Moorella thermoacetica: one gene and its partner. The protein of the gene in region 1 interacts with the protein of each later gene in a pairwise test. Links are inferred from orthologs where the notes say so. Each region holds a gene or a part of one and is shown on either strand. Other genes may lie near its edges. The genes, in order: ribD and accC.

The links.
Region 2: the proteins of ribD (region 1) and accC interact in binary tests that used the Escherichia coli proteins (3 or more experiments, as listed by UniProt). The link is inferred for Moorella thermoacetica from one-to-one orthologs.

Annotation. Positions count from the first base shown.
Region 1 is NZ_CP012369.1:836,103-852,715, reverse strand. Bases 5,471-8,254 are described here. They hold ribD (bifunctional diaminohydroxyphosphoribosylaminopyrimidine deaminase/5-amino-6-(5-phosphoribosylamino)uracil reductase RibD), read right to left. Parts: upstream 7,536-8,254; coding sequence 6,405-7,535; downstream 5,471-6,404. Other genes in these bases: rpe (ribulose-phosphate 3-epimerase), read right to left, coding at 7,872-8,254; MOTHE_RS04215 (riboflavin synthase), read right to left, coding at 5,767-6,420; MOTHE_RS04220 (bifunctional 3,4-dihydroxy-2-butanone-4-phosphate synthase/GTP cyclohydrolase II), read right to left, coding at 5,471-5,743. Also shown: ATP-dependent DNA helicase RecG, read right to left, coding at 1-898; MOTHE_RS04245 (DUF1858 domain-containing protein), read right to left, coding at 895-1,137; MOTHE_RS04240 (ISLre2-like element ISMoth2 family transposase), read right to left, coding at 1,396-2,826; rpmB (50S ribosomal protein L28), read left to right, coding at 3,005-3,193; yfcE (phosphodiesterase), read right to left, coding at 3,248-3,814; ribH (6,7-dimethyl-8-ribityllumazine synthase), read right to left, coding at 3,822-4,289; more of MOTHE_RS04220, read right to left, coding at 4,532-5,470; more of rpe, read right to left, coding at 8,255-8,543; rsgA (ribosome small subunit-dependent GTPase A), read right to left, coding at 8,543-9,415; pknB (Stk1 family PASTA domain-containing Ser/Thr kinase), read right to left, coding at 9,426-11,264; MOTHE_RS04190 (peptidoglycan D,D-transpeptidase FtsI family protein), read right to left, coding at 11,269-12,654; MOTHE_RS04185 (FtsW/RodA/SpoVE family cell cycle protein), read right to left, coding at 12,651-13,907; MOTHE_RS04180 (Stp1/IreP family PP2C-type Ser/Thr phosphatase), read right to left, coding at 13,900-14,610; MOTHE_RS04175 (FHA domain-containing protein), read right to left, coding at 14,564-14,995; MOTHE_RS04170 (FHA domain-containing protein), read right to left, coding at 15,055-15,813; dual-specificity RNA methyltransferase RlmN, read right to left, coding at 15,813-16,613. UniProt on the Escherichia coli protein: Converts 2,5-diamino-6-(ribosylamino)-4(3h)-pyrimidinone 5'-phosphate into 5-amino-6-(ribosylamino)-2,4(1h,3h)-pyrimidinedione 5'-phosphate.
Region 2 is NZ_CP012369.1:1,463,132-1,467,081, forward strand. The notes cover bases 1-2,950. They hold accC (acetyl-CoA carboxylase biotin carboxylase subunit), read right to left. Parts: upstream 2,174-2,950; coding sequence 827-2,173; downstream 1-826. Other genes in these bases: amaP (alkaline shock response membrane anchor protein AmaP), read right to left, coding at 1-340; MOTHE_RS07375 (Asp23/Gls24 family envelope stress response protein), read right to left, coding at 353-766; accB (acetyl-CoA carboxylase biotin carboxyl carrier protein), read right to left, coding at 2,200-2,950. Also shown: more of accB, read right to left, coding at 2,951-3,950. UniProt on the Escherichia coli protein: This protein is a component of the acetyl coenzyme A carboxylase complex; first, biotin carboxylase catalyzes the carboxylation of the carrier protein and then the transcarboxylase transfers the carboxyl group to form malonyl-CoA.

The DNA of each region.
Region 1 (16,613 bases):
CCGCAGCAACAACCGTTTTCCCGGAGCCGACATCCCCCTGGAGCAGCCGGGCCATAGGCCGGGGGGCTTCCATATCGGCCAGGATTTCCGCCAGCGCCCTGGCCTGGGCTGAGGTTAATTTAAAGGGCAGGCTGTCAACCAGCCGGTTAACCAGATTGTTAGCCGGGGTATGGGCTATACCCTGCCTGCCTTGCTCCTGCTGCACCCGGTGCAGGTTTAAACCCAGTTCCCAGATAAGCAGTTCTTCGTATTTCAGCCGGCGCCGGGCCTGGTGAAGGCCGGCGGCATCGGGGGGGAAATGGATATATTTTAAAGCCTGGAGGCGGGGTATAAGGCGGTAACGCCGGCATAAGGATAGGGGTAAAACCTCCGGTAAATCCCCGGCAACGGCTTCCAGGGCCAGATGGATTACCAGGCGCAGCCAGCGCTGGCTAAGGCCGGCCGTCAAAGCATAAAAGGGTACAATCCGCCCTGTATGGAGACCCGGATCCCCTTCACCCAGGGCTTCGTAATCACTGACCTGGATTTCCGGCCGGTAGTCCCTGTATCTAACCTTCCCGGTGAGGATTACCCCGGTTCCCGGCGGCATCTGGCGCTTGAGGTATGGCTGGTTAAACCAAACGGCAAAGCCTGTTCCCTGCCGGCCCTGAATCAGGGCCCGGATCAACCGCAGGCGAGGGCGGACTTCCCTTTCTTCCCAGGCCCTGATGGTTACCTGTACCGTGACCACCTCGCCGGGAGCCACTGCCGCCAGATCTTTAAGCTGGCGGCGGTCTTCATAACGCCGGGGGAAGTGCCATAATAAGTCACCAACCGTCTGGATGCCCAGCCGGGAAAGGCGGGCCGCCCTCTGGTGGCCCACATATTTTAAAGTTGCTACCGGATGGTCGAGTATCATTCCTGATCCCGGTTTTTGATAGCCTCGTTCAAGTCCTTAAGGAGTTGATCCAGGTCCAGGCCGTGCATCCTGGCTCCACTGGCGATGGTTTCGTCCATAGCGCCCATGCACTCCAGGCAGCCCATACCGTGGCGAATGAAAACCGGCCGCACCTGGGGATAAGCCCGCAGGACGTCCATAATCGAGAGGTCTTTAGTTATTTGCAGGGGAACAACCCTTTCACGCAGATTACCGGTCATCAACCTCGCCCCTCCCATTATTATTTCAACATCTGCCGGCAACTACCTCCCTGGTAGACAAAAAATTGTACGTGTCAAGATGTAGTAGGCAAAAAGAGACCCCACATAAAAATCCCATATATATCCAGCACCTTTTCCGGCTCCGGAGTATTGTGCAGTAATTCGCTGCGCCTGTCAACGTTAAAGCCTGCGGCCGCCTACGGCGACCTTGACAGGCTTCGCGAATTACTGCCTGCTCTAATTAAGCCAGAAAAGGGGTTAGAATATAGCTCCACTAATTCTTGTTAGTTGCCTCATGGTATATTTAACCCAATCTGTTCCCGCCTCAGGGCCAACAAGGGCTGGTACTCTCTTCCTTAACCATTCTTCTACGTCTTCTTTACTTATCTTCTTTTCTTTTATTACTTTAACGGGATTCTTTTCTACTTGGGGCATCTTTTTTTCTAACCATGCGGCTAATTCTCCATTGGCTTTGAGCATTAGTAATGCTACCATGGCCGTTGCTCCTGCTTCGCTCCAGCTCATCCCCCTCTTTTTCATGCGGATGGCTATTTTTTTGTCTACTGTTGTTTCGGCTACGCCCATCCCGTATAACTTTTGCCCTTCCAGCTGTCGTGGTAACCGCAAGCGGTAATCTAACAAGTTATCGCGATATCTTTGACAGTAGTCATATACTTTTTGGCATTGTTGCTTGTTTTTGCGGTTCGGTGCTTCTTCTATGAGTGCTTCCAGGGTGTCTAAAAAGACCTGCTCTTGACCTTTGGCTAAAGTCTTCATTAATCCCTGCGCTGTTTCGTTCCCATATGCCTGCCTTATATCCCGGTGGAGGTGGTAGCGGTCTAATTGTACGATGGCTCCTGGTAACTGTTCTTTGGCTGTCTTCTGGACCCAGCTGGCTCCGTCGCCATTGACGACATATATTGTTTTTTCGTCTATCTCGTAGTACCTGGCTATTTCCGTGGTGAGGGCTTCCCAAAATTGTTCTCCATCTTCATAGATGCCCATCACTACCCGCGGGTTCTTGAGATGCCGGGCATTCCCTTTTTCTATCCACCCTTCGTAAACTATTCCTACTTTGACTTCTATCCGGTCTTGCTTGCTCCTTTGCAGCGGGATCATTATACCATCGGCTTCGATAAATAGTACCGGTACTTTTTTCTTTTTGCCTTGGGGCTCTTCCCCGCTCATGAATAGATTATTGCGCAGGGCTTCTTGCAGTTCTTTTTGTTCCAGTCCATTTCGTTTTACTTCGCTATGGATGGTCATATGACTTAATTGGCCCATCCCTGCTTCGGCCATTATTTCCGCTGCCTGCCTGAAGGGTAACCGGGTTGCCAGCGATACGGCTAATTTGAGCAGTCTTCCTGTCAGACGCTTTCCTTGGCGTAAGTTTAGGGCTTCGTCTAATAGAAACCTTCCTTCCCCTCTTTTCTTTTTGCGCGTTGCTTTAACATATAGCCGGCGCTTAAAGGTTATATCCCCGTACAGGCAGGTGATTGTGCGGTAGCGGAACCCAGCTATCTTATATCCCTTAGGTTTTGCTGGCATAAGGGTATCATCCAGGGCTTCCAGTACGGCTACCAATAACCTCCTGGCTATTTGCAGGATAACTTCTTCAAGAGTGTTGAAATTCTCGATACCATCTAATAAACTAATGATGGTAGCGGTACTGGTACTACCGTTTACCATTAAGAGACCTCACTCCTTTTACGGTGGTTTTCTTCCTGTGAGGTCTCTTTTCTCTTTTTTACCCCTTTTTCCTCCTACCTACTGTAATTTTACACTAACCAAAAAATTTATTTGCTTGCTTTTTAACCCTTTCTCTGGTAAAATAGCGCCCGTAGGGTTTTAAAGCGAGGTGAGAATAATGGCTACCTGCAGCATTTGCGGCAAAAGGGCAGTTACCGGCAATCAAGTTAGTCACTCCAACATTAAGACCAAGCGCACCTGGGCGCCAAACCTGCAGCGGGTCAAGCTCCTGGTAAACGGCACCCCGCGCAGGGCATATGTTTGCACCCGTTGTCTCCGTTCCGGCAAGGTTCAGCGGGCTATTTAAGGAGATTGATATTTAGTAACCCGGGGTTTTCACCCCGGGTTTTGACTTTTAACCCTACCTGGCCGGCCAGGGTAACTCCTGCAGCACCTCTCCCGTAGCCAGGGCCAGGAGCCGGACACCCTGTTCATCGGCCACAGCCACCGTCTTCAGTTTACCCAGAGGACCGCTGTGGGGCAAGCTGGGGCTGCCAGGATTCAGGTACAGGCGGCCCCCCTGGCAGGCCAGGACCGGTACATGGGTATGGCCGGTGACCCAGAGGTCGGCCCGGTAATAGGCGGCCAGAGTTTCCGCCTCCCCTGGCGCCAGGCGATGGCCGTGCTGGGCAATAATCCGCCGCTCGCCCATCTGAAAGACAACCTGTTCCGGCAGAGGCAGCTTCAGAACCATGGCATCGACCTCGGCGTCGCAGTTGCCCCGGGCGATAAGCAACGGTACCGGTGACTGGCGCAGAAGTTCAGCCAGGTCTTTAGGCGCATAGGCGGCAATAATGGGGTTCCGGGGGCCGTGGTAGAGGACGTCGCCGGCATGAATAATCATCTCGCACCCCTGGAAGCAATTCTTAAGCGCCTGTTCCCAAGCGCTGCCGTCGCCGTGGGTGTCGCTAATAATCCCTACTCGCATCCCTCATCTACCTCGCCATTACCTTGAAAAGGTTGGCCATTTCCATAGCCGTCATGGCGGCATCGAATCCTTTGTTGCCCGCCTTGGTACCGGCCCTTTCAATAGCCTGTTCAATATTGTCAGCGGTGATCAGTCCATAGATTACCGGCACGCCGCTGTTCAAGCTCACCTGGGCTATACCCTTAGTTACCTCGGCAGCCACATACTCAAAATGGGGGGTAGCACCGCGAATGACCGCCCCCAGGCAAATAACGGCATCGTAGCCCCGGGCGGCCATCTTTTGCGCTGTCAGGGGTATCTCAAAGGCTCCCGGCACCCAGGCAATATCAATGGCGCCCGGGTCGGCGCCGTGGCGGTTCAGGGCATCCAGGGCTCCATCCAGGAGCCGGGAAGTGATAAACTCGTTGAAACGGCTGACAACTATGCCAAACTTTAGTCCCCGGCCTTCCAACTGGCCTTCCATAATGTTGGGCATAACAAATCCTCCTTGGCTTCCTTAGGGCTGGAGGTACCGGCTCCGGGCTCGAGTGGTTTTCGGCTAGCAAACTTGGCGCTTAAGTTGCTTAAGCGGCGGGGGGTGGTTTGGCTTTATTCTCTTTAGAATACTAACCTCACTTACGCCTCGACCCATCGCCCTTTCGCCTGAAACCTCCAGTTACTTGCCTAAGCCTACATTTTTATAGTTTGTGGCGGGAGCACCAGCCCCCATGGGCGGCTCTAGCTGATATGCAGCAGGTGGCCCATTTTTTCCTTTTTAGTCTTCAGGTAACGCCGGTTAACCTTGTTTGGGCAGATTTCAATGGGTACCCTTTCGACAACCTGGAGGCCATATCCTTCCAGGCCGGCGATCTTTTTGGGGTTATTAGTCAGGAGGCGGATCTGGCGGACCCCCAGGTCGGCCAGGATCTGAGCGCCAATGCCGTAGTCCCGCAAATCGGGCGGGAAGCCCAGGGCCTCATTAGCCTCCACTGTGTCTTTACCTTCCTCCTGCAGCTTGTAGGCCTTGATCTTGTTGAGGAGGCCGATGCCCCGGCCTTCCTGGCGCATATAGAGGATTACCCCGGCACCCTCATCCTCAATCATCTTCATAGCCCGTTGCAACTGGTCGCCACAATCGCAGCGTTCAGAGCCGAAGACATCCCCCGTCAGGCATTCCGAATGAACCCGGACCAGGACCGGCCTTCCCTTGGCTATATCGCCCTTCACCAGGGCCAGGTGGCCCTTCCCGTTCATGATCTCTTCATAGGCAACGGCTTTAAAGTGGCCGTACCTGGTGGGCAGATCGGCCTCGGCCACCCGGCGTACCAGTTTTTCCCGCCGGCGACGAAACTCGATCAGGTCGGCAACCGTGATTAACTTCAGGCCATGTTCCTGGCAGAATTTATAGAGCTGGGGTACCCGGGCCATGGTACCGTCGGGGTTCATAATTTCGCAGATGACCCCTGCCGGGTAGAGCCCGGCCAGGCGGGCCAGGTCCACGGCCGCCTCGGTGTGCCCGGCCCGGCGCAGGACCCCGTCCGGTTTCGCCCTTAGGGGAAAGATGTGCCCGGGCCGGCGCAGATCCTCCGGCCGGGTCGAGGGATCGATAAGCCGCTTAATGGTTGCGGCCCGCTCAAAGGCCGAGATACCAGTGGTCACCTCGGCTGCATCTACCGAGACGGTAAAGGCCGTTCCCATGGACTCTGTATTTTGGTTTACCATAGGTTCCAGTTCCAGCTCGTCCAGGCGTTGACCTTCCATAGGCACACAGATCAGGCCGCGACCATGGGTGGCCATAAAGTTTATGGCCTCCGGCGTAACCCTGGCGGCCGCCATGACCAGGTCACCTTCGTTTTCCCGGTCCTCGTCATCGACGACGACCACCATCCGCCCAGCCTTGATCTCGGCGATAGCCTCCTCAATGGTATTAAAGCTTATCCCTTCATTCATTTAATCATCGCCTTCTTCAATTTTCATTTGAGAAAGCCCTGGGACGCCAGGAATTCCAGGGTCAACCCCTGCCGGGCCGGTTCTTCGACGGGAGGATTTAAAAGTCTTTCCAGGTAACGGGCCAGGAGGTCTACCTCGATATTGACCCGGTCCCCGGGCCCTTTGTCCCCCAGGATGGTATTCCTGGCTGTATGGGGAATAAGGCCGACCGTCACCTGGTTCCCGGTCACGGTAATCACCGTCAGGCTGGTGCCGTCCAGGGCCAGGGAACCCTTGGGGGCAATGTAGCGTTCCAGGCCAACCGGTACCGCCAGGGTTAATTCCCAGGCGATACCTACCTGCCGCCGGCTCTTAATCTCCCCGACGCCGTCGATATGACCGCTGACCAGATGGCCCCCCAGCCTCTCCCCCAGGCGCAGCGCCCTTTCCAGGTTGACCCTGTCCCCTACTTTCAGTGAGCCCAGGGTGGTTACCCTCAAGGTTTCAGCCATGACCTCCGCCACCAGGGCCTCCGGCTCCACATCCACCACCGTCAGGCAGGCCCCGTTGACGGCGATGCTATCGCCCCGGCGGGTACCGGCCAGAACTTCCCGGGCGGAAATGGTTAATCGGGCCCCTTGTGGGACAGTCACAATCCTGCGAATGCTCCCGATTTCTTCTATTAACCCGGTAAACAAGGCTCTTCCCCTCTTTTGAGCAGGTACCCGCTCAACATGATATCTTCGCCGCAGCGCTCCACGGCCAGTTTTTCTAATTTCCAGGCGGTCGCCGGGTCGGCGACCCCCAGGCCGCCCACCGGTGCCGGTGCCTCTCTGCCCCCGAAGATTTTAGGGGCGATAAAGGCCACCACCTTGTCGACAATCCCGGCCGCCAGGGCGGTGGCGTTTACCTCGGCTCCTCCCTCGACCAGGATACTGGTGACCTGGCGCCTGGCTAGCTCAGCCAGGAGCGGTTGCCAGGCCACCCGGCCGTCTTCCTCCGGCAGGACCAGAACCTCCACTCCCCGGGCCGCAAGGTTTTCCCTGGCTGCTGCCGGGGCCGAAGGTGTGGTGACCACCAGAGTAGGGGCTTCCGATTGGAGGTTTACCACCCTGGCACTCAGGGGCAGCCGCAGGTGGCTGTCCAGGATTACCCTGATAGCGTCCCGCCCCCGGCCGTCCGGCAGGCGGGTGGTTAATTCGGGATCGTCGGCCAGGACGGTGCCAATGCCCACTAGAATGGCATCATGGATATCCCGCAACTCATGGGCCCTCTGCCTGGCAGCCGGGCCGGTAATCCAGCGGGCGGCCCCGGTACGGGTGGCGATCTTCCCGTCCAGGGTCAGGGCCATCTTCAGGGTCACCCAGGGCCTGCCGGTAGTAATATACTTAATAAAGGCCTCATTTAATCTCCGGGCTTCATCTGCCAGCAGTCCCGTCTCTACCTCTATCCCGGCCTGGCTCAGGGCCCGGAAGCCGCCTCCCGCTACCCGGGGATTGGGATCGGCCATGGCTGCTACCACCCTCTTGATCCCGGCGGCGATGATGGCCTCGGTGCACGGGGGCGTCCGGCCGTAGTGGCAGCAGGGTTCCAGGGTTACATACAGGGTGGCTCCCCGGGCCTTCTCCCCGGCGGCACGCAGGGCATGGATCTCAGCGTGGGGGGTGCCAGCCTTCTGGTGATAACCCTCACCTACCACCTGGCCGTCGCGAACGATAACTGCTCCTACTGTCGGGTTGGGGCTGGTACGGCCCAGTCCCTGGCGGGCCAGTTCCAGGGCCCGGGCCATGAAGATGGCATCCTGTGGTTGCATTTAGCTCCTCCAAAAAACTCTCTACCCGAACTGATACTTCCCGCATAAGCTGGAATATGTCCCGGTAGTTACTGGCAGCCGTTTCCATAACAGACGCCATTCCAAAAGCAGTATAAAAAAACCCCGCGGACTCCGGGGCTAGGCAGGCAAAGGATTATAACCTCCTTCTCCCTTCCAGACTTTTACTGTCGGCCCCGGAATTTCACCGGGTCTGCCATAACGGCTCGCGGGCTTTACCGCCGGTAAGGAATTACACCTAACCCCGAAGGACGTTACAGTAATTATATAGCTCCATTCAGGCGGCGTCAAGACGCGCAGGGGGGCACGGGGCCCACTTCATATTTGCACCCTATTTAGCTTCCCCGCCTGGCGTAGTTCCCTGATGGCAGCTCCCCGGTCGGGGCAGCCAAATACAGCCGAACCGGCGACCAGAACCCCGGCCCCGGCCTGGCAGGCGGCAGCTGCCGTCTCCGGGTTGATGCCGCCGTCCACCTCCAGAAGGATATCGAGCCTGTTTTCGCGCAATTTGGCTGCCAGGGAGGCTATTTTGGGAAGCATGGCCGGGATAAACTCCTGGCCACCAAATCCCGGGTTCACCGTCATTAAAAGGATCATCTCCACTTCCCCCAGAACATGATCGAGGACGCTAAGGGGGGTGGCGGGATTCAAAGCAACTGCCGGCCGGCAACCGGCTTCCCGGATCTGCTGCAGGACCCGGTGCAGGTGGGTGCAGGCTTCAGCATGGACGCTGATATAGTCGGCCCCCGCGCGGGCAAAGGGAAGGATAAAATCCTCCGGCCGGGAGAGCATCAAGTGAACATCAAAGACCAGCTGGCTATGGGGCCTCAGGGCGGCTACCACAGCCGGGCCAATAGTCAGGTTGGGGACAAAATGGCCGTCCATGATATCCAGGTGCAGCCAGTCGGCCCCTCCCCTGGCGACGGCCTCTACTTCACCCTGGAGGTTGGCAAAATCGGCAGCCAGCAGTGAAGGTGCAATTATAGGCATTACGAAAAACTCCTTTCCCTGGCGATGACTTCCGCCAGGAAAGTAAGGTAGTGTTCATAACGATGCTTTATAATCAGACCGGCCTCTACGGCTGCTACCACCGCGCAACCGGGCTCCTTCCGGTGCAGGCAGGAGGCATAGCGGCAGCGCCCCCGCAGGGGTTCCATTTCCGGGAAATAGGCAGCCACCTCTTCCCTGGTGATGGCTGGCAGGTCCAGGCGGCTGAAACCCGGGGTATCGGCTACCCACCCCCCATCCGGTAGCCGGATCAGTTCCGCCTGGCGGGTGGTGTGGCGTCCCCGGCCGCCTTTAGAACTGACTTCTCCGGTCCGCAGGTTGAGGCCGGGTTGGATTGCGTTGAGCAGGGAAGACTTGCCAACCCCTGAAGGTCCGGCAAAGGTACTGAGCCTGCCGGCCAGGAGGGCTTTCAGTTCGTCGATACCCTGGCCGGTGTGAGCGCTGGTTATCAAATTCCGGTAACCGATCTGCCGGTAAAGTTCCGGTAACCCAGCGTATTCCTGCTTACTGATATCCGCTTTGTTCCAGACAATAACCGCCTCTATATCCTCGACCCCGCTCAAAAATAACAACCGGTCCAGGAGTTCCAGATCCGGGGGGGGTTCCCTCAGGGCGAAGACGATAATGACCTGCTCGACATTGGCCACTGCCGGTCTTTTTAAGCAGGTCCGCCGGGGTTTCAGATCCTCAATCACCCCTTCCCCCGGACCTACGGGTTTTATTTCCACCCGGTCGCCTGGCAAAAAGACAGTCTCCTGGAGCCGGAAGCGGCCCCGCAGGCGACAGGTCCATACCCGCCCCTCGCTTTCCACGTAATAAAAACCACCGTAGCGCCGTAAAAGGGTGCCTTCCATCCCTTACTCCCTACTGCAAGTCCTGTTCATAAATAACGTTGCCGTCACGGAAAACCTGCAACTTACCTTTGCCGAAATAGTTGATGGTGGCCTGGATTTGCTGGCCCATCTTTTGCTTCTTCTTTAGCACTTCATTAGTACCCTTGGCATCGGTAACTACAATCCGCACCTCATGGTCTTTATCATCAGGGGCCGGGTCAATGGTTACCCCCACCTGTTTCTGGACCGGGCCCGGTCCCTGGCTGACAACCAAATTTATGGCGCTTCCCTGCAAAACATTGCTCCCCTCCCGGGGGTCCTGGGCAATAATATATCCCGGGAATTGATTATCGCTCCGCTGATAGGTCAGGGTGCCCTGTTTCAGTTTAGCCTCCAGGAGTTTCTGCTGGGCCTCGGCCAGGGAAAGGCCTACCACGGACGGGGCGGTGGTAAACTGGGGTTCCGGGCCCTTGCTGATAATCAGCCTGACTTCTGTCCCTTCCGGTTGCTGGGTATTGGCCGGGGGATTCTGGTCAACAACGGAACCTGCCGGAATAGAGGGGTGATATACTTTTAGAGTATCGGCGGCTACCTTGAGATTAGCATTCTCCAGTATTAAGCGGGCATTGCGTTCCGTTTCACCGATAACACTGGGAACCCTCACTAACCTGGCTCCCTGGCTAACGGTCAGGGCTACCACCCGGCCGCGCCGCACCCTTTGATTGGGGCCGGGGTCCTGGGCCATGACCTGGCCGGCTGGAACGCTGGCATCATACTGCCGGGCTATAACCTGACCCCGCAATCCGGCCGCCGCCAGCTGCTCCAGGGCCTGGCCCTCGGGCAGGCCCACTACCGACGGTACCAGGGTCTCGCCTACTGCCAGGTAATAACGGAAACCGGCCCACAGGCCGGCAGCTGCCAGGCCTAGGAACAAGAGGGCCATTAGCACCCACGCCCAGACCCGTGGCCGCCGGCGGGGTTTGGGCAGGGTAGAAGGAGGATCGGGAGTCTCAATGGCCGGCAAAACCTGGGTGGCGAAGGTGGCATCCGCCAGAGCGTTTCTTACGGCCAGCAGGTCGGAACGCAAGGCCGCTGCCGACGGGTAGCGCCGGGCAGGGTCTTTCTCCAGGGTTCGCATAACGACGCGTTCCAGGGCCGGCGGTACATTGGGATTTAATTCGCGCACAGGCCGGGGGTTTTCCTGAAGGTGCTTGAGGGCTACGGCTACCGGTGTTTCGCCGTGAAATGGGAGGTCGCCGGTCAACATCTCGTAGAGGACGATGCCCAGGGAATAGATATCGGCCGTGGCCCCAATAACCCCGCCCCGGGCCTGTTCGGGAGCCAGGTAATGAACGGAGCCAATCATGGTTCCACTCTGGGACATGGTAACCTCGCTGACAGCCTGGGCAATGCCGAAATCCGTCACCTTAACCCTGCCGTTACGGGTAATAAGGATATTGTGGGGTTTGATATCACGATGGATAACACCGTTTTCATGGGCATGCTCAAGGGCGTCACAGATCTGCAGGGAAATATCGATGGCTTCCAGGGGCGGCAGTGGGGCTCGCTCGGAAATAAGGTCCTTCAGCGACCTGCCCTCGACATATTCCATAATCAAGTAATGAAGATCATCTTCCTGGCCAATGTCGTAAATACTGACCACGTTGGGATGGGAGAGACTGGCTACGGCCTGGGCCTCCCGCTGAAAACGGGCTAAAAACTCTTTATCGCTGGCATACTGTTCCCGCAAAATCTTAATAGTTACGTTCCGGTTCAACAGGCGATCCTGGCCCCGGTACACCCTGGCCATGCCGCCTCCCCCGAGTTCGCTGACTATTTCATAACGACCTTCGAGGACTTTGCCAATCATCTCTTCACCGCCTCAAGGCTGCCGCCATAATTTCCCTGGCTATGGGTGCCGCTGCCACCCCTCCGGCACCGGCGTTTTCCACCACTACGGCCACCACAATGGCCGGGTCCTGGGCTGGCGCCATGGCCACCAGCCAGGCATGGGCCAGGCCACCGGGGTTCTGGGCTGAACCCGTTTTCGCGGCCACCTGGATACCCGGTATTGCCGCCGCCGTAGCTGTTCCCCCCTTTACTGTAGCTACCATAGCGTCCTTAATCGCGTCTACCACCCCGGCTCCAGCCACCACCTGCAGGGGCCGGGGCTGGGCCTGCCAGAGGGTCTGGCCTCCGGGTGAAGTTATCCTGGCTACAAGATAGGGCTGCATTATGATGCCCCTGTTGGCTACAGCAGCCGTTACCAGGGCCATCTGTAGGGGCGTCGCCAGGACCGCACCCTGGCCAATGGAGCTTTCGGCCAAGGCATTGGCATCCAGGTGTTCCGGTACCCGGGATTCTTTCACCGGCAGGTCAAAATCCAGGGGCTTATTAAACCCGTAAAGATCGGCCGTAGCTTTGAATTTATCGGCCCCGGCCTCCAAGGCCAGGGTGGCAAAGGTAACATTACAGGAATACATCATGGCTTCTTGAAAATTGAGGTGACCATGGGCCCGTGGGCAGGTTAGCTTCCACCCCTGGACCTCCAGGTAACCCGGGCAATAAAACTGGCGCTGTAAAACGGCCGGATCAGCCTCCAGGGCCGCCGTGGCCGTAACCAGCTTCATAACTGAACCCGGCGGATAAAGCCCCTGGACGGCCCGGTTTAAGAGGGGGCTGCCGCTGGAGGGGTCATTGATCCGGGGCCATTCTTCTTCGAGGTGGTTGGGGTCAAAGGTAGGGCTGCTGGCCAGAACGAGGACGGCGCCCGTACGGGGGTCCAGGGCTACAACTGCCCCGCGCCTGCCGGCCAGTAAATCGGTAGCCCGGCGTTGCAGGTCGGCGTCCAGGGTCAGGGTAAGATCATTCCCCCGGGCTTGTTTGCCGGCCAGGCGCAACCCCTCGTTGAAAAAACGCTGCCAACCGAGGAGTCCCAGAAGCTCGCCATCGCGGCTGGCCTCCAGGCCACTGCTGCCGAAACGCCCGGATACATAGCCCACCACCGGGGCCGCGGCCCTACCGTAGGGATATTCCCGCCGGAACTGGCCGTCAACTGTAACGGTCCGGGCCAGGATCCTGCCGGCCCGGTCGTAGATAGTGCCCCGCACGGTTTGCTGCTCTACCAGGGCCAGGCGCGGATTTAAAGGATTTAAATAGAGCCTTTCCCCGGCCACGGCCTGGATATAGGTCAGGTACAACACCAGGGCCAGGAAGATGGCCCCGGTAACCATGGCCAGGCGGCGTACTTCGCCCCTCAAGGTTTGCTCACCCGGCCGGCGGCGCTGATATTCAGGAGCAACCCCAGAATCAGGTAGCTGATAACCAGGGAGCTCCCGCCGTAACTTACAAAAGGCAAGGTCACACCCGTCAAGGGCAGGAGTTTACTGACGCCAGCCATAATGATAAAAGCCTGAAAGGTAACCAGAACTGTCAGCCCCCCTGCCAGCAGGATACCCTGCTCTTCCCTGGCGCCAAGGGCGGTCCGGAAACCGCGCAGGGCAAATAAAAGATAAAGAAGGGCGACGCCGATGCTCCCGAAAAGCCCCATTTCTTCCCCCATGGTAACAAAAATAAAATCGGTGGCCACGGCAGGAATCAACTGGGAATGGCCCAGCCCCAGTCCGGTGCCAAAGACGCCTCCGCTTCCCAGGGCAATCAGCGCCTGCACGATCTGGTAACCAGCTCCGGCAGCGTCCGTCCACGGGTTGAGCCAGATGGCGATCCGCACCCGCAGGTAGGGAAAAAGACGGTAAGCCAGCAACGCCCCCAGAGTAAACAGGCCTGCACCCGCTGCCACATAACGGCGTTTACCAGTAGCCAGGTAAAGCATGGCCAGGAAGGTGGCCAGGAGGATCAGTGCTGACCCCAGATCCCGCTGGATAACCAGGAGTAAAACCGCCAGGGCCGTAGCCGCCAGAAGGGGGCCCCAGGTAGGGCGCCCCATTCCCTGGACCAATAATTCCCGCTTATCGCTCAGGTAACCGGCCAGATACATGACCATCAGAACCTTGACCGCTTCAACCGGCTGCATCTGGAAGGATCCCAGGGTCACCCAGCTCTTAGCCCCACCGATGCGCGTCCCGGCCACAACAGTAAAGGCCAGGAAAAAGAGCCCCAAGGACAGGAAGAGGTAGGGGTACTGTTCCAGGCGCTGGTAATCCCGGAAGCCGGTGGTCACGGCCACCAGTACCAGCAAACCCAGGATAGTCCAGATAATCTGGCGGTAGGCCAGGCCGGGGTCCAGGCGGAATAAAAAAGTCAATCCCAGGGTAGTTAATACGGCTGCCAGGGGCAGGAGAAATTCATCACCACCGTGGCGGGTAACCCGTAAAATCAAGTGTACACCCCAGAACCCGCCCAGGAGAAGGGCCAGGGCATAAGCCGGTTGCCAGCCTGGGTGGTGGAGGCCAGAATTCACCATGTAGCCATATCCGGCCATGATTATCAGGGACGGCCAGGCCAGCAGGGCCATCTCCTGCCTCCGTCCGGTACCAGCACCGGTATTAATCATAGAGGCCCAACACCACCGTGATATTATCCGGCCCTCCCCGCTCGAGGGCCAGGTCCAGGAGCTTCCTGGCAGTCGCTGCCAGGGATAAATTTTCCCCCAGGATGCTGGCCAGTTCAGCATCAGGGATGACTTCATACAGCCCATCAGTACATAGGAGGAGCCTGTCCCCGGTTTTTAATTCCAGCTCCCGGCTGTCAATCTCCACCCGGACCTCGGTCCCCAGGGCCCGGGTAAGGATATTACGCCGGGGATGCAGGCGGGCCTCCTCCGCAGTCAGGCCGCCGCGTCGAACCAACTCGCCTACATAAGAATGATCGTCGGTAAGGACCTGTAATTGTCCGTCCCGGAAAAGATAGGCCCGGCTGTCACCGATATGGGTCAGGTAGGCCCTGGACCCCGTTACCCAGACAGCCGTCATAGTAGTACCCATTCCTTCCCTCTCCTGGCTGCTTAAGGAAGACCGGTAAACTACCTCATTAGCAAAGGCAGCGGCTGCCAGGAGCCGGGGCAGGGGCTCCCCCTCCGGCCCGTTAAAGAGTTTATCTGCCAGGGCGCGCAGGGCCAGTTGGCTGGCAACCTCCCCGGCCTGGTGGCCGCCCATGCCATCAGCTACTGCTAATAGCCCCCGCTCAACATCGAGGATAAAGTAATCTTCATTACCGGGCCGCACCAGTCCGGTATGGGAAAGGGCTTCGGCTTGCATCTTCCCACCCCACTTTGAAAGTCACGCCGCCGATACTTATCTTATCGCCGGGCCGTAAACTATGCGGACCGGTTAGCCGCAGGCCGTTAACGTAGGTACCATTGGTACTATCCAGATCCAGGATTTTCCATTCTCTTCCCTGGCGGGTGATTACAGCATGTCTGGCGGAAACGTGGCTGTCATTAATAATAATATCGTTGTGGTTATCGCGGCCAATGCTAATATTTTCGCCGAGGGGGTAGCTTTCTCCTCTTTTTGCTCCCCCATTTTTTGCATCCAGGACCACCAGAACCGGGCGTTTTCGCGAACTTTGTGCCGGGGCCAAGCCCAGTTCCAGGTACATTAGCCGCAGTACATGCCAGACAAAGATATAGATCAAAAGCACAAAGACAAACCTTAACCCGACCAGCAAAACTTCGCCCAAAACAATCACCCGACCCAACTTCAGCTAACCTGTAACTCCAGCACGCTCCGCCCCACCTGCAGGCGGTCTCCGGGCTTCAGGAAGGCCCGCTCTACCCTCCTACCATTAACCATGGTCCCGTTACGGCTGCCCAGGTCCGTTACCAGGACGCGGTCGTGGCTCTCCTCCACCTGGCAGTGCCGCCGGGAGACCTGCTCATCGGTGAGGACAAAATCACAGGCCGGCTGGCGGCCCAGAACCTGTCTGCCCTTCTGGAGAAGAAAAGTACGACCCGCATCCGGTCCTTCCAGTACCGCCAATTTTAAAGCCGGTTCTTCCGGCGGTCCGGGAGCTTCATCAATTGCCCGGTAAATAAGGGTATCGCCTTCCTCCGCCGCCGGCCCGGCAACATTCCCGCTGGCCGTCTCCGGTTCTTCCTCCATTCGCGCTGCCACCCGCATCTCCCCGGGGGTGAGCTCGTCTTCAACCTCAAACTCCACCCTGGGTTTACCAACGAGGGTGTAATTCTGTTCTGCCGCCTTTTTGCTGATATAGTCCTCCAGTTCCCGGGCCAGGGAATGCTCAAAAACCGAGAGCCGCTCAAAATCATAGGGACTCAGGTTCACCAGGTAGACGTTGGGTACATAAACGTTGTGAACGCTGATCGTCCGCCGTGCCACCATGACCTTGGCCAGCTTTTTGGCGATTTCTACCGGTTGCAGGGCCACTTCCCCGCCGCGGCGGAAAAGCCCGTCAAAGAGCCGTTGCCAGAAGTGTTCGTTTTTCTCCAGCAAGTCCATTATAACACCTCCCTGGACGCGAAACGTAACTGGCCACAAGCAGCGGCGATATCCTGTCCCCGGCTATCACGGATGGCTGCCTCCAGCCCCGCCTCCTGCAACAGCGCAACAAAAGCCCTGGCTGCCGCCGGGGGTACCCCTTTGAACCCGCTCCCGGCCACCGGGTTCAGGGGGATTATGTTTACGAAGGCCAGCATATCCCGGAGAAGCCTGCTTAAACCCCGGGCATCCTCCCGACGGTCGTTGACCCCGGCTATCAGGGCATACTCGAAGGTAACCCGCCGCCCGGTTATTTCAGCATAACGGCGGCAGGCCGGGATAAGCTCTTCCAGGGGGTAACGCCTGTTGATGGGCATCAGCTTATCCCGCAGTTCGTTAGTGACCGCATGCAGGGAAACAGCCAGCTCCAGGGGCGGTTTTTCCCTGGCCAGTCGCTCGATGCCGGGAACAATGCCGCAGGTGGACAGGGTAATCCGCCTGTGGCTGATGCCCCATCCCGAAGGATCTTCGAAAATACGTACCCCTTTCATGACGGCCTCATAGTTATTGAGTGGTTCCCCCATACCCATAAAGACGATATTGCTGATCCGGTTCCCCCCTTCCCCCTCCGCCAGTTCCGCCCCCAGGGCCAGGGCCTGGAGGATAATCTCACTGGCGGTCAGGTTACGCTGGAGGCCGCCCTGACCGGTGGCGCAAAAACTGCATCCCATGGCGCAACCCACCTGGCTGGACAGGCAGGCGGTATTCCTGCGGCGGCCGTCTTTGTAAATCATGAGAACACATTCGATGCTATTACCGTC
Region 2 (3,950 bases), 620 kb from region 1 along the record:
GAATCTCCCGTACGCCCTTTACCTGGCGGGCCGCCCTGGTAACCAGGTGCTCCAGGGCCGGCAGGGAGATACTCACCAGGCCCAGGTCGGCGGCTTTAATAACCGCCCTCCCTTCGCCAGCCTGTGCCAGGCGCAGACTGCCCAGGAGAAAACGCATGGCCAGCAGGAAAAAGATAAGGGCGACGACCCCTGCCAGCAGGCGGTAATCGTTGTTTAAGAGGCTAAGCTCAAAAAGATCCAGGGGAACACTCCAACCGGCAATTACCGCCAGGAAGATTCCGGCCAGGATGGCGGTTATTAAAGCAAAAAGGGCCAGCAGGGCCCGGTCAAGTACCGACAATGTCCCTCCCCCCTAGCGTACCCGGCTGGTTTCTTCATCCCTGGTCTCCTGGGGGAAGACAACACCCTGGACGTGGACGTTGACCTCGACGACCTGGAGACCGGTCATTCCTTCGATGGCCTTTTTCACATTCTCCTGGACCTTGATGGCCACATCGGGAATGCGGACGCCGAAATTGACTACTATGTACAGGTCTACGGCAGCTTCCTTTTCGCCAACCTCGACTTTGACGCCCTTGGCCAGGTTCTTCCGGCCCAGGAGTTCGGTAATGCCCCCGGCAATACCGCCGCTCATGCCGGCTACACCTTCAATCTCCGTGGCCGCCAGGCCGGCGATGATAGCCACCACCTCATTGGCGATCTTAATGGTGCCTAGGTCAGTTTTGGCCTCTTGTTCCAGGATTTGATCCACCCTGCCCACCTCCATTTATTCGTCCTTTTATTATACCAAAGGCTGGCAGCGACCTCAACTGCCAGCCTGTAAATCTTAACCGGCCATTAAGCGGCGCTGGATGAAGTTGGTGTAGATCTCCCCGCGCCGGAAAAAGGCATTGGCCATAATCTGCTGGTGAAAGGGAATGGTAGTAGGCACCCCTTCAATCACCATTTCTTTCAAAGCCCCGCTCATGCGGTTGATGGCTGCTTCCCTGTCCGGGGCCCAGGCAATAACCTTGGCAATCAAGGAGTCATAAAAGGGCGGGATGGTGTAACCGCTGTAAACAGCGCTCTCCACCCGGATGCCGAATCCCCCTGGCGCGTGATAGCGTTCAATACGGCCCGGGGCCGGCCGGAAGTTATGGGCTGGGTCCTCGGCATTGATCCGGCACTCCAGGGCATGGCCACGGATCTGGACATCCTCCTGGGCCAGGCGCAGCGGCTCGCCGGCGGCAATTTTAATCTGTTCCTGAACCAGGTCGATGCCGGTGACGGCCTCGGTAACCGGGTGTTCCACCTGGATGCGGGTATTCATTTCTATAAAATAGTAATGGCCGTATTTATCCAGTAAAAACTCTACCGTGCCGGTGCTGTAGTAATTGGCGGCCCTGGCGGCCTTCAGGGCCAGGGCGCCCATTTCCTGGCGCAGTTCGGGGGTAAGGGCTCCTGAAGGAGCCTCCTCCAGGATTTTCTGGTTGCGCCGCTGCAAGGAGCAGTCGCGCTCCCCAAGGTGGATGATATTTCCTTCCCTGTCGCCGATTATTTGAAACTCTATATGGCGCGGTTTTTCAATATATTTCTCCAGGTAAACCTGGGAGTTTCCAAAGGCGGCCTCGGCTTCCCGCTGGGCGGTAAAAACGGCCTGGCGTAGCTCCCTGGGCCCCTGGGCGACGCGGATCCCCCGGCCGCCACCGCCGGCCGCAGCTTTAATCAACACCGGGTATCCTATCTCTTTGGCTACCGCCAGGGCGGCGTCCAGGTCTTTGATTACACCCTCGGAGCCGGGGACTACCGGCACCCCGGCGGCGATCATGGTTGCCCGGGCCGTGGCCTTATCCCCCATAAGCTGCATGGAACGAGGCGAGGGGCCGATGAAGGTAATCCCCGACGTTTCGCACATCTCGGCGAAGTAGGGATTCTCCGCCAGGAAACCGTAACCGGGGTGAATGGCGTCGGCTCCGCTCATCCTGGCGGCGGTAATGATGCTGGGAATATGCAGGTAGCTGCGGTTAGCCGGGGCCGGCCCGATACAGACGGCCTTATCGGCCAGGCGGGTATGCAGGGAATCCCGGTCAGCCTCTGAATAAACGGCCACCGTTTCAATATCCAGTTCCCGGCAGGCCCGGATAATCCGTACGGCAATCTCGCCGCGGTTGGCAACTAAAACCCTTCTAAACATCGCTAGCCTCCAGAGTTGTGCAGACTTTAATCCTTCTTGATCTGGAACAAGACCTGGCCGTATTCCACCGGCTGGCCGTTTTCGGCCAGGATGGCCACCACCTGGCCGCCGGTTTCAGCCGTGAGCTCGTTCATTAGCTTCATCGCCTCTATTATGCACAGGGTTTGTCCTGCCTTAACCCTGGTCCCCACCTCGACAAAAGGGGGCGCGTCGGGAGAGGGAGCCCGGTAAAAGGTACCCACCATGGGCGCCCGGACTTCAATGATATCTCCGGCCGGGACAGGTGTTTCCTGAGCGCCGCCGTCTGTGGCCAGTACCTCTGCAGCAGTTTTTATCTCCGGTGCGGGGATCTCCGCCGCCCCCTGGCCGCTACCGCGGCGGATCATGACCTTTACCCCTTCGCTCTCCAGGTTCAGTTCGGTAATCCCCGTCTCTTCCAGGGCTTTAATGAGCTGGGTGATATCCTTGAGATCCATCTTTGCTGTACCTCCTGCCTCTGCCTTATCCTGGCCCCTGGATGGTAAAGACTGCCGGCCCGGCCGGAGCTGGCCCTGCTGGCGCTTCTCAAAGAATTTCCGGGCAATCTGGGGAAACATGGCGTAGGCAACCACGTCGTCCTCATTACGGGCCAGATCGCCGATCTCCCGCCGCGCTTCCTCCAGGCGGGGCTCCAGGATGTCGGCCGGTCGCCCCTGGATGGGCTCTTCATCGCCGATTATCAGGCGCCGGATCTCCTCGGAAATGGGTGCCGGCGGCCGGCCGTACAGGCCCCGGACGTAATTCTTCACCTCGCCGGGTACCATCTTGTAACGTTCGCCCAGGAGGACGTTTAAAACCGCCTGGGTACCGACAATCTGGCTGGTGGGCGTGACCAGGGGCGGGTAACCCAGGTCGGCCCGTACCCGGGGTATCTCGGCCAGGACCTCGTTGATCCGGTCGGCGGCCTTTTGTTCCTTTAACTGGCTGACCAGGTTGGAGATCATGCCCCCGGGGACCTGGTGCTGGAAAACCCACATATCGGTAATCCGGGTGACGCCGCGCTCGTAACCCAGTTCCCGGCGCAGGTCGTCGAAATAGCGGGCGATTTCAAAGAGGAGGTTGAGATCCAGGCCGGTGTCATAGGGCGTTCCCTCCAGGGCCCGGACCACCGTCTCCACCGGCGGCTGGGAGGCGCCGAAGGCCAGGGGAACAGAGGCTGTGTCGACGACATCCACCCCGGCCCGGGCCGCTTCCAGGTAGGCCCCAACCGCCAGACCGCCGATGTAATGGCTATGGAGCTGAACGGGGACGTGGAGTTTTTCTTTAAAGAGCTTGACCAGTTTATAGGCTTCAAAGGGAGCCAGGAGGCCGGCCATATCTTTAATGCAAATGGAATCGACCCCCATACTCTCCAGTTCCAGGGCTGTTTTCAGGTAGTGCTCGGTGGTATGCACCGGGCTGATGGTATAGACCACCGTTCCCTGGACGTGGACACCTTCCTTTTTGGCGGCTTCCACCGGGACTTCCATGTTGCGCAGGTCGTTCAGGGCGTCGAAAATGCGGATAATATCAATGCCGTTGGCCGCGGCCCTGGCGATAAAGGCCCGTACTACATCGTCCGGGTACAGCTGGTAGCCCACCAGGGACTGGGCCCGGAGAAGCATCTGCAGGGGCGTCCGCCGGGCATATTTTTTCAAGGTACGGAGGCGCTCCCAGGGATCCTCATCCAGGAAGCGCATGCAGACATCGAAGGTGGCCCCACCCCAGACCTCCAGGGAGTGGTACCCGACACTATCGA